3 regions of the Colwellia sp. KU-HH00111 genome follow, and region 1 is predicted to be linked to each of the others. Evidence: predicted binding sites of a transcription regulator. Region 1 holds the regulator's gene; each other region holds the start of a gene.
What was found. Region 1 encodes sigma-54, which starts transcription at its own class of promoters, with help from an activator protein. Its sites were predicted from a motif close to GTTGGCACGNNNNTNGNNT; they were not measured.

Region 2: ABXG98_RS02695 (flagellar hook-length control protein FliK) is a predicted target of sigma-54. The motif match lies at 2,520-2,538, and genes of this name have one in related genera.
Region 3: flgB (flagellar basal body rod protein FlgB) is a predicted target of sigma-54. The motif match lies at 1,805-1,823, and genes of this name have one in related genera.

What each region holds. Positions count from the first base shown of each region.
Region 1 is NZ_BAABWO010000005.1:43,486-47,704, forward strand. Features, by position in the region: gene lptA (lipopolysaccharide transport periplasmic protein LptA) at 1-214, shown strand, start outside; gene lptB (LPS export ABC transporter ATP-binding protein) at 211-972, shown strand; gene ABXG98_RS10460 (RNA polymerase factor sigma-54) at 1,065-2,582, shown strand; gene hpf (ribosome hibernation promoting factor) at 2,628-2,915, shown strand; gene ptsN (PTS IIA-like nitrogen regulatory protein PtsN) at 2,934-3,386, shown strand; gene rapZ (RNase adapter RapZ) at 3,466-4,219, shown strand, end outside.
Region 2 is NZ_BAABWO010000001.1:613,836-618,054, forward strand. Features, by position in the region: gene fliH (flagellar assembly protein FliH) at 1-575, shown strand, start outside; gene fliI (flagellar protein export ATPase FliI) at 621-1,994, shown strand; gene fliJ (flagellar export protein FliJ) at 2,037-2,489, shown strand; gene ABXG98_RS02695 (flagellar hook-length control protein FliK) at 2,611-4,219, shown strand, end outside.
Region 3 is NZ_BAABWO010000001.1:571,259-575,477, forward strand. Features, by position in the region: gene ABXG98_RS02500 (chemotaxis protein) at 1-827, shown strand, start outside; gene ABXG98_RS02505 (CheR family methyltransferase) at 878-1,708, shown strand; gene flgB (flagellar basal body rod protein FlgB) at 1,859-2,260, shown strand; gene flgC (flagellar basal body rod protein FlgC) at 2,260-2,679, shown strand; gene ABXG98_RS02520 (flagellar hook assembly protein FlgD) at 2,696-3,382, shown strand; gene flgE (flagellar hook protein FlgE) at 3,463-4,219, shown strand, end outside.

The DNA.
Region 1 (4,219 bases):
AGCCAATGAAATAAAATATCAGCCAGAACTGCATATCATTACGGTCTCTGGTAATGCCCTCGTTAAGCAAGCGGGTAGTCAAGTTACTGGTGAAACCATAACGTACAATACATCTAGTGAAAAGCTAGAAGCCATTAGTAGTGATAACGAATCGGTAACTACCATTTTGCAACCCGCCCAAATAAAAGCGCAACAAAGCAAGAAAAAGCAATGACGATAACAAATAATACTGAGCGTAATGATAAGCAGTCGACCTTAATTGCCCAAGGATTATCAAAATCATATAAAAGTAAAACCGTGGTGAAAGATGTCAGTCTAGCGGTTAATGCCGGACAAATTGTCGGGCTGTTAGGCCCCAATGGAGCAGGTAAAACCACCTCTTTTTATATGATAGTTGGTTTAGTGCCCAACGATGACGGTCAAATCATTCTCAATGATGAGAATGTTACCCTTGCTCCAATGCATGAACGCGCTCGTCGTGGCATTGGTTACTTACCTCAAGAAGCTTCAATCTTTAGAAAGCTGACCGTTACTGACAATATTATGGCCATTTTACAAACGCAAAAAGGCCTTAGCGAACAAGACAGACAAGAACATTTGGAACATTTATTAGAAGAGTTTAATATCAGCCATATTAAAGATAATTTAGGCATGAGTTTGTCGGGTGGTGAAAGAAGGCGAGTAGAGATAGCTCGCGCACTTGCCGCAGAGCCTGAATTCATTCTACTTGATGAACCTTTTGCTGGGGTTGACCCCATTTCGGTTGGCGATATAAAAAAAATTATCATTCACCTTAAAGAGCGTGGTATCGGTATTTTAATAACCGACCATAATGTTCGTGAAACGCTCGATGTTTGTGAACATGCTTATATCGTTAGCCATGGTGAAATTATTGCACAAGGCAATGCAGATCAAATTCTTGCAAATCAGCAGGTGAGAGATGTATACCTTGGTGAACAATTCACGTTATAGTTAACACATACACTACAAACTTAGGCTATGCTTACTATTAAGCGAGCATAGTTAATAAAAGAAACAATATGAATAGGATGTATATAAGGTAGATGCGCCCAACTCTGCAGCTCCGTATAGGACAACAACTCACCATGACGCCACAACTGCAACAAGCTATTAAGCTGTTGCAGTTATCAACGTTAGAGCTTCAACAAGAAATTCAAGAAGTGCTTGAAAATAACCCTTTGCTTGAGGTTAATGATCAGCAAGCATCAGATAATGATGCCGATAATAATACTGATAATCTAGAAGAAGCTTATTCTGCAACGGTTTCAACCGCCGACAAAAATACCAATGACGGCAGTGAAGAGGCTAGTGCCACCATTGATGAAATCAGCACCACCGAAGCAATGGAAAAAAATGATATTCCTGAAGAGCTAAACATTGATACTACCTGGGAAGAAAGTTACAGTGCTGGTGTGTCAAATACCGGCGCCGTCAGTAGCCCCGGAGAAGATTACACATACCAAGGCGAAACCACTGATTCAATTCAAGATCACCTGTTATGGCAAATGGAGCTTACACCTTTTTCAGAAACAGACCGTGCTGTCGCTATCGCCATTATTGAAGCCGTAGATGACGCGGGCTATTTAACCGTTTCCAGCGAAGATATTTTAGATAGCGTTGGTATAGAAGACCTTGAACTTGATGAAGTTGAAGCGGTTTTAAAGCGTATTAATGTATTCGATCCCATTGGCGTAGCCGCTCGATCTATTGCCGATTGTTTACTCATTCAATTGAATCAATTTGAACCAAACACGCCTTATTTAGCCGAAAGTAAGCTAATCATCAGTGAGCATATTGATTTATTAGGCAACCGTGACTACCGTCAATTAATGCGCAAAACTAAATTAAAAGAAGAGCAATTACGAGAAGTCATGCGCTTAATTCAGAGTTTGAACCCGCGCCCTGGTGATACTGTCATTAAAAGTGACGATCAATATGTGATACCTGATGTCACGGTTGAGAAAAAAAATGGCCGATGGGTTGTCGAATTAAATGCTGATACTGCACCTAAATTATCGGTAAACCAGCAATATGCAGCGATGACCAAAACAACTAAGTCTTCCAGTGACGATGGCCAATTTATTCGCGCCAATTTACAAGAAGCCAAGTGGTTTATTAAAAGTTTAGAATCGCGCAACGACACCTTATTAAAAGTGTCTAATTGTATTGTACAACGACAGCAAGGGTTTTTAGAGCATGGTGCAGAAGCTATGCGACCTATGGTGCTAAATGATATAGCCGAAGCTGTAGAAATGCACGAGTCAACTATTTCTAGGGTGACTACCCAAAAATACATGCATACGCCCAGAGGAATTTTTGAATTAAAATACTTCTTTTCTAGTCATGTTGGCACTGAAAATGGTGGCGAGTGTTCATCGACGGCTATTCGCTCTTTAATTAAGAAACTCATTTTAGCGGAAATACCTGCTAAACCGCTAAGTGATAGTAAAATGGCCGAATTATTGGCCGAGCAGGGAATTAACGTTGCTAGGCGAACCATAGCCAAATATAGAGAATCTTTGTCTATACCACCGTCAAATCAACGTAAGAGTTTATTATAAACTGTGTTTATATTTTCTAAATTTACGTAAATAAGGATCAATATTATGCAAATTAACCTTACCGGACACCATGTAGAAATCACTTCATCGTTACGCGAATACGTGAATACCAAGTTGACCAAATTAGAGCGACATTTCGACCATATTAACAATGTGCATGTTGTCTTAACCGTTGAAAAATTAGATCAAAAAGCCGAAGCAACTATTCACCTAAAAGGCACTGAAATTCATGCTTCAGCCATCAACACAGACATGTATAATTCTATCGACACCCTCGTTGACAAATTAGATCGCCAAGTACTCAAATACAAAGGCAAAATAACCCAACATTAGTTTTCTTCTTATTTAATTATGACATTACAAGATATCTTAACGCTGGACTGTACTCAATGTGCAGTTCCAGCAAGCAGTAAAAAGCGACTGCTCGAACAAATTTGCCAACTTGCAGCCAATGAATTAGGCGATAGTAGCCCCGGTGATTTGCTTGACAGTTTACTTAATCGAGAAAAAATGGGGAGTACCGGTATTGGCAATGGCATTGCCATTCCTCATGGCCGCTTAAACAATACCAGCAAGGCAATTGCAGTTTTCATAACGACTGAGCACGCTATTGATTTTGATGCCATAGATAACAAGCCGGTTGATATCTTCGTTTGTCTGTTTGTTCCTCAAGATAACACCCAAGAACATTTAGAAACCTTACAAAGTATTGCTAAACTATTTAGTGAACGTAAAACGGCAAAGAAAGTACGCAAATGTACTAACAAACAAGAGATGTTTAACCTTATCCAACAAACAATATAAGTTAGCAATACATGACTTTACCTAGAGCACAAACACCAATATTTTCAGTGAATAAACTCAACTCTGGGATCTCACCACTATGAAACTAATTATTGTTAGTGGCCGCTCAGGTTCAGGAAAATCTGTCGCTTTAAGGGTGTTAGAGGATTTAGGTTATTATTGTGTAGATAATATTCCAGTAAATTTACTACCTGCATTAACCCACACAGTTATTCATGATTACGAAAATGTTGCGGTAAGTTTAGATGTGCGTAACCTGCCTAAAGATCCGCGCGATATTTTAGATATCATCGCCTATTTACCTAATGCGGTTGAAGTGACCACATTGTTTTTAGATGCCAATGATGATGATTTAATTCGCCGTTTTAGCGAAACTCGACGTTTACACCCATTAATTAAAAAGAATATTCCTTTAGATCAAGCTATTGCTTTAGAAAAAAAACTGCTTACCCCTATTTCTACCAAGGCCGACTTATATATTAATACCAGTCAATTAAGTCCTCATCAGTTAGCTGATTTAGTAAGAGAGCGGATTTTAGGAAAAAAAACAGGCTCAATGGTACTGGTTTTTGAATCTTTTGGCTTTAAACATGGTATTCCAACCGATGCTGATTATGTTTTCGATGCTAGATTTCTACCTAATCCGCACTGGGATAAACAATTGAAACCTCACACAGGGTTAGAGCAACCAGTACAAGATTTTCTTGCTAGTCAACCGATAGTCACTAAGTTCATCTGGCAAATTAACAGCTTTATGATGACTTGGTTACCTCATTTAGAGCGTAACAACCGAAGTTATGTCACTATTGCTATAGGCTGCACTGGTGGTAAAC
Region 2 (4,219 bases), on a different contig from region 1:
AAGCTGCCCATGACGAGGGCTTCAGCCAAGGTAAAGAACAAGGTTTTGCTAAAGGTTATGAAGAAGGAAAAGCCCAAGGTCTTGAGGAAGGAACCACCCAAGGTATTGAACAGGGTACCGAGCAAGGATTAACCCAAGGTAAAGCAAGCATTGATGCGCTGAGTGTGCATTGGCAAAAACTCATCGAACAACTTGAGCATCCCTTGGCCAGTGTTGAAAAGAACGTAGAAGAACAATTACTCACCTTAGTTGTGCAATTAACTGAAGCGGTTGTTTTGCAAGAAGCTAAAACTAACCCTGATATTTTAATGGCTGCTATCGATGCAGGGATTAAATCATTACCAAGTAACGATACAAATATCCAAATATATTTAAACCCAGAAGATATCAAGCAGGTTGAGCAACAGTTTGGTGAGCAACATATTAAAGAAAGTGGTTGGCGCTTGCTGCCAGCCCCCCAGCTAACCCCTGGAAGCTGTCAAATAGAAAACAGTACTTCGAATATTGATTTACAGATGAAATCTCGTTTGAAGCAAGTGTTGGAATCTTTCTTGCAGGATGCACTGCATCAATAGACGGGTTTACATCAGCCCGTGTAGTAAATTATAAAAAGGCTAACCATGGTAGATAGTCAAAGAATCAGTGAAAGACTAAAGCAAAGTCAGCGCTTTATTCATCCTTTCAAAGAGCCTGTCGCGGGACGATTAGTCCGCGTTGTTGGTTTAACCTTAGAAGCAGTTGGAGTCAAAGCTCATATAGGTAGTCAATGTTTAGTCGAAACAGCCCATGGTGATTTATTAGCTGAAGTGGTTGGCTTTGCTCAAGATATCACGTATTTAATGCCTGAAGAAAGCTTGCGAGGCGTGATGCCCGGCGCAAGAGTTTTACCTGTATCGTCTAAGTTGCAGCTCCCTTTGTCGATGAATCTGCTAGGTCGCGTAATTAATGGCACAGGTAAGCCTATTGATGGCAAAGGCCCGATTAATCCGGATACTGAATATAAAGTAGATAACAAACCCATCAATCCATTGTCTAGACGAGCAATTACTGAGCCGCTTGATGTTGGAGTAAGATCAATTAATAGCTTTATAACCGTTGGAAAAGGGCAACGTATGGGGCTTTTTGCTGGTTCGGGTGTTGGTAAAAGTGTGCTAATGGGGATGATGACTCGCGGTACAACGGCGGATGTCATTGTCGTTGGCTTAGTTGGCGAACGTGGTCGAGAAGTAAAAGAGTTTATTGAAGAGATTTTAGGAGAGGAAGGCAGAGCGCGTTCAGTGGTTGTAGCAGCTCCTGCAGATAATTCTCCGTTAATGCGATTGAAGGGTTGTGAAACTGCAGTTCAAATTAGCGAATACTTTCGAGATCAAGGGCTTAATGTATTATTACTGTTAGATTCACTAACACGCTATGCACAAGCACAACGGGAAATCGCCTTGGCTGTTGGTGAACCTCCAGCAACCAAGGGCTATCCGCCATCGGTATTTTCAAAATTGCCACAGCTGGTGGAACGTGCTGGTAATGGTGGTGAAGGGCAAGGGTCAATTACTGCTTTTTATACCGTGTTAACAGAGGGAGACGACTTACAAGACCCTATAGCGGATGCTGCACGTGCTATTTTAGATGGTCATATTGTTTTATCTCGAGAGTTAGCCGATGCTGGGCATTATCCGGCTGTGGATATTGAAGGTTCTATTTCACGAGTAATGCCCATGGTTACCAGTATTGAACATCAAGACTTAGCTAGACAACTGAAACAAATTTATGCGCTTTATCAGCAAAATAAAGATCTGATTGCGATTGGCGCGTATACCAAGGGGAACGATCCGCGTATTGATCAAGCAATTAATGTATTGCCTGTGATTAAATTCTTTCTACAACAGCAAATACAGGAAGTTATTCCTTATGAGCAGAGTTTGCAGCAGTTACAGGAAATTATTGCCGCAGCAACCGCCAACAGTCAAGCAAATACTGCTAACAATGTGCCAGCGTAAATGCATTGAACCGTTTAAAATCACGCACTAAGGATTTTCATTATGGCAGCAAATAATAACAAACAATTAGAAACCTTATTAAAATATGAGCAAGACAAAGAACAACAGGCGGCAAATACGTTACGAAATGCTGAAGATGACTATCAACAAAATTTAATTCGTTTAGAAAGTGTTTCAGAGTATCGTCTTGAGTATATGTCACGTTTAAGTCAGCGCTCAGCAAATGGCTTAGACAGTGCCACATATAATCATTACCATGCATTTATCAACAAACTTGATTATGCCTCAGAGCAAGTCAAGATAGCCATGCATCAAGCTAAAGCCTTGGTAGAGCAAAGTAGGCAAGTTTGGTTGAAACAGAGACAAAAGGTACAAGCGGTGGAAATGTTGACTGAGCAACGCCGCCGTGCGCTAGCCATCAGCGCTCAAAGAAAAGAACAAAATATGTTTGATGAAATAGCTACTCAGCAGTTTATACGTAGAAAAATAAGTTAAAAATGCAGGAAGTGAAGCAATGATTTTGTAATTGGAATAGTTATTGCTTGGTAGTATCTAGAAGGAGACTATTCTCTAAGAGGACAGCCGTTTCTTATAACCATTAGCGATTGGGATTATTATGCAACAACTTAACATTTTACCTATTAATGTATCGCAAAAAGTTGATATAAAAGATGAATCTAGCGCGTTGACTTTAACATCAACCAAAGAAATTTTTTCTCAACATGTTGACCAACATCTAGCTAAAAACAAGGGCTCTGTCAATGATGACAGCCAAAGTAGAGTGACTATTAGTAAGAGCAAAACTGTTGAAAATACCACTCAAGCTAGCGAAGAAACATCTGATGATAGGGAAACGCAAACCTCACCTTCTTCGTTAACCAATGGTGATGTAGCTGACACGGCAACTGGCGAACAAGAAGTTGCCGCCTCCGGCAAAAAAGATGATCAATCACTTACCTTGTCACCAACTGAGACGGCAGGTGAAACCAAAGAGCAGGTCGATGAGTCAGATCTTCTGATGTCTTTCTTGTTGAAAGCTGATAACACCTTAGCTGCAACAAAACTTCATCCAAGTTTAAAAAATAGTGAAATGTCTGCAGAGCAGATGGCAAACTATGAGGCGCAATTATTATTAAAATCAAGTGGTTTAGTTGCTGATTTATCAGCTATCACACAAGCGCTTAATACCAGTCCAGCGCTTGACTCTAGTCAACTAAAACAAGCCGCACAAGCATTGCATCAAACTGCAGAGCATAGCAAAACAAAAGGTAATTCAGCGCAAGTAGCATTAGCGCTTAACGCTTTGCTTGAAGGGGAGGGGATAGATGAACAAGATGCCCTTTTGACAAAAGCTACTACCCCTAACGCTGATTCAATTGCTAATACAAAAGTAGAGATACTCCCTCAATCATCGGTAAATAAGCTAGCTGGCAACAACGAAGCTGAAATAATGAACCAAGAGCAAGCCAAAAGTGCAGCGCAAAAGTTAACAGATGAACAGTTAATTAATCAGGAAGTAGCCAAGGCGTCTTTACTAACAAGTGAAGAAAAACAAGATAAACATATTTATAGCTCACAGTCACAAGCGTTGAAACAACAACTTACATCCCCAATGGCAAACAATGCAGCAAGTAAAGAGCAAGAATTGGCTAAGTCGGTATTGAGCGATCAAGGTGTAATAAGTTCTCAGCAGGTTGTTGAAACAGAGCAAAGTACACTAAAAAAAATGACCGCCTTAGCTGGCAATAGCCCTAGTGGTGACCAAGGTAAGGTTGAGCGCTTAGCAAGCACAACTATAGGCACTGACATTACTAGTCATCATAAAGCCTTGTCACAGCAGGCTTTAGCCCAAGCTCAAGCGGCACAAGACAATAAAGTTGCAGCACAAACTAATCTATCTTCTAGTGGTCAAAGTGTTGATTTAACTGCAGTGAGTACTCAGCTGGATAGCTCGTCTGTGGAACACGAAATCGCAAAAAGCAAAGGGGTAAGCCTAGAGAAAAATACTGATATTGGTAAACAAAATGTGGCCACTGCCAGTGCAGATTTTTCTATTCATAGCGATCTGGCTGATATTACCAGTAGAGCAAGCCAAGCCTCTCAGCATTTAGCCGATCAACAAGCCAATGACATCTTTAATCCAAGAGCAAGCTCAGAGATATCACAGAGCCAGAAAACCAACACTCAACTACACAATGAAACCATTTCTATTTTTAGAAAAGATT
Region 3 (4,219 bases), on a different contig from region 1:
TTAATGTTTTTAAAGTAAGAGAAGTATTACAGTGCCCTAAGTTAACCGCTTTACCTAAACAAGATGGTTTTATCAAAGGCGTTGCTCATATACGTGGGCAAACAATCTCTGTGATTGACTTAAGTAAGGCGATAGGCGGCCCAGCTATTACTCAAACGGATGAGTCCTTTATTATTATCGCTGAATACAACCGAAGCGTTCAAGGGTTTCTTGTAGCTGGCGTTGAGCGAATTGTAACTCTAAGTTGGGCTGATATGATGCCACCACCAGAAGGTGCTGGAAAGTCGAGCTATTTAACCGCCGTGACTGAAATAGATAATGAAATGATATCTATTTTAGATGTTGAAAAAATACTCAATGAAATAACACCTGTTTCAACTGAATTAAGTGATGGTATAGCGGATGAAACTGTTGGTGAAGAATTAGGCGATCGCATGGTAATGATTGCTGATGATTCAACTGTGGCGCGTAATCAAGTACGTAGAGCACTTGAGCCATTAGGTATTAATATGCTGTTGGCAAAAAATGGTCAAGATGCGTTAGATCAATTACTTGCTATTGCTGAAACATGTAATCACAGCATTACAGAAAAAGTTGCCTTGATGGTATCTGATATTGAAATGCCTGAGATGGATGGTTATACCTTAACTGCAGAAGTGAAAGGCAATGAACGTATGGCTAAAATGCCTATTATTTTACATACGTCATTAAGTGGGGTATTTAATAATGCAATGGTTGCTAAGGTTGGAGCCGATGACTTTATTCCTAAATTTCATCCTGATGAACTAGCGGTGGCTGTTAAAAAGTGGCTCCACCACGAGCCATAGTTTAAACCGTTTTATGTTGTATGAATTTAAAAAATTAGGAAACAGTTATAGTGTCTGAAAAAGAACTTGACGATAAAAGTTATCATCAATTTAGAGCATTTTTAGAACAGCAATGTGGCATAGTGCTAGGGGAAAATAAGCAATACCTAGTTAAAAGCCGACTAGCTCCGCTGATGAATAAATTTGGTGTTAACTCTCTTGACGAGTTATTAACCCTCACCTTATCGCCGGTTGAGCGGCAACTTCGTGCGGCTGTGATTGACGCAATGACCACGAATGAGACCTTATGGTTTCGTGATGATTATCCATTTAAACTGCTAAAGAGTAAGATATTACCAGATTTTGCAAATCAAAAGTCGCCGGTAAAAATTTGGTCCGCGGCTAGCTCTTCAGGTCAGGAGCCTTATTCGATTGCAATGTCATTGTTAGAATATAAACAAAGTAATCCTGGCGCTTTTGCTCGTGGAGTCAATGTCACTGGCACTGATATTTCAACTACCATGCTTGAACACTGCAATTATGCGCATTATGACTCGCTCGCTTTAGCTAGAGGTTTATCCCCTGAACGTAAAAAACAGTTTTTCGAAGTGGGTGATAACGGCATGTTAAAAGTCAAAGATGAAGTCAAGTCACTGGTTAATTTTCGGCAAATGAACTTACTCAATAGTTATAGTTTAATCGGAAAATTTGACATTGTTTTTTGTCGAAATGTACTTATCTATTTTTCAGCTGAGCTTAAAGCACAGATTATTAGTCAAATTCATGGCACGTTAAACCCCGGTGGCTACCTCTTTTTAGGTGCATCTGAATCACTGTCAGGTTTTAGCGATAGTTTTTCGATGTTACGATGTAATCCAGGTATTGTGTATCAAAAAAAATAACTTAAGGTTGTTCATACCTGTGAACGCTTTTGTGTTTATCATTATCCATTGACTGGATTTAACTACCCCACCCAAATTATCTAATTAACCCCATCTGTTGGCATAATTATTGAATGACTTTACCTTAAATGCAATTAACGGTGAGTTATTATGGCTATCGGATTTGATAAAGGTTTTGAACTTCATGCCCAAGGCATGCTTTTGCGCGGTCAAAGAGCAGAGGTGATTGCGAGTAATATTGCGAATGCCGACACTCCTGGTTACAAAGCCAAAGGTATGGACTTTCAAAAAGCCATGCAACAAGCAAATCAACAACAGCAAACGGGCATGAGTCGAACTCACGCTAAACACTTTGATGTGCGTACTGAACTTAATAACCACGTCGATTTTCGCATTCCCGATCAACCTGATACTGGCGATGGTAATACTGTAGATGTTCAAGTGGAACGAAACTTGTATCTAGAAAACTCATTAGAGTATCAAGCGGGTGTGCAGTTTCTTAACGGTAAGATAAAAGCACTGAAAAATGTCATCTCAGGGGGTAAAGCATAATGAGCCTTTTTAACGTATTCAACATCACTGGTAGCGGTATGAGCGCACAATCAATGCGCTTAAATACCACCGCAAGTAATATTGCTAATGCCGATAGTGTCAGTTCTAGTATTGATGAAACTTACCGCGCTCGTCATCCCGTTTTTGCCGCTGCTATGCAAAAAGCTGCCGATGGTCAACAGGGGAGTGTAGGTGTAAATGTTTTAGGTGTAGTAGAAAGCAACAAACCTTTAAACATTGAGTATTCGCCAGAGCATCCTATGGCAGATAAGGACGGTTATATATATAAGCCTAATGTCAATGTGATTGAAGAAATGACCAATATGATCTCAGCATCCCGTTCGTACCAAACCAACGTTCAACTAGCTGAATCAGCCAAGAACATGTTGAATAAAACCCTTCAACTTGGTCAAAGATAGTCAATAGGAGTAAGAAATGGAAACTGTTAAAAGTGCAAATACTTTAGACTCGCTTCGTTGGCAACAAGAAGAATATAAAGTCGCTGATGATAGCCAGGGTATGCTTACTCAAGCCGATTTTTTTGCTTTACTGACCAAAGAGCTGGCAAACCAAGATCCCACTAAGCCTGTTGATAATAACGAAATGATCTCGCAAATGACAGCCTTCTCAACAACCGATGGCGTGCAAGAGCTTAACGAACAATTCAATTCGTTTGCTAGCTCAATGACATCTAACCAAGCCTTACAAGCTTCTTCATTGGTTGGTCGCAGTGTTTTGGTCGACGAGAATGTGTTTGGTTTATACGATGGAGAGCTTGTCAAAGGTAAAATCTCCACTGAAGTACCGGCTAGCAATGTCAATATATATGTTGAAAATGCTGCAGGTGAAATCATTCAAAGTATTCCTGTTGGCAGCATAGGTGCTGGCGGCGGCAACTTTACTTGGGATGGTGCCATGAGTGATGGCAGTACAGCGCCACCGGGAGCTTACCGTTTTAGAATTGCAGGTATGGTAGACGGCGAAGCCGCTGAACTCCAAGCCATGACCTTTCGAAAAGTTGACAGCGTTACACTAGCTGGCAATGGCGGCAGTGTCTTATTAAACCTTAATGGTGGGGGCTCTATGCCACTTAATGAAGTCGTTGAAGTATCAGAAGGTTAACTAAAGTTTTTAGCCGTACCCAGAATGTAGAGACTAAAAATAGTTACCTACAAGAACAGAATTTTTAAGAGGATTAGATTATGTCATTTAATATAGCATTAAGCGGATTAAACGCAGCGCAAAAAGATTTAGACGTAACATCAAATAATATCGCCAACGTTAACACCATTGGTTTTAAAGAATCACGAGCTGAATTTGTTGATGTTTATGCATCATCATTGTTGTCAGGGGGTAAAACCAAAGCCGGTGATGGTGTATTAACGGCAGAGGTTGCACAGCAGTTTTCTCAAGGTAGCATTCAATTTACGCAAAATTCTCTTGATTTAGCGATTACTGGAACTGGCTTTTTTGCCACAGTACCGGGTATCGATAGCTTAGAAAAAAGCTATACTCGTGCTGGCCAATTTAAATTAAATGATGACAACTTTATTGTTAACTCTAACGGTGGTCATCTATTAGGTTTTCCGGTTAATGATGATGGCTCATCGTCCTCCGTGAGTTTAAGTACCGCCTCACCTATTCAAATACCTACTTCGTCAGGAGCACCTAAATTCTCTACTGAAGTAGATATTAGAATGAATGTACCCGCAGGCGATGCCTACATTACCGGCGCGCCGTTAAATTTTGACCCAACCGACCCGCTAACCTTTAATAACTCAACTTCAGTGACTATTTTTGACTCTTTAGGTGATAGCCATGTGATGACCTATTATTTTATAAAAGATGATCCTTTAACCAGTCCAAATGAATGGATTTTATTTGCTGCTGTTGATGGTATTCCTATCAACTTAGAAGATCCATTGGCCGATTCCGCAGCAGATGGTCGTCAAAATGCAG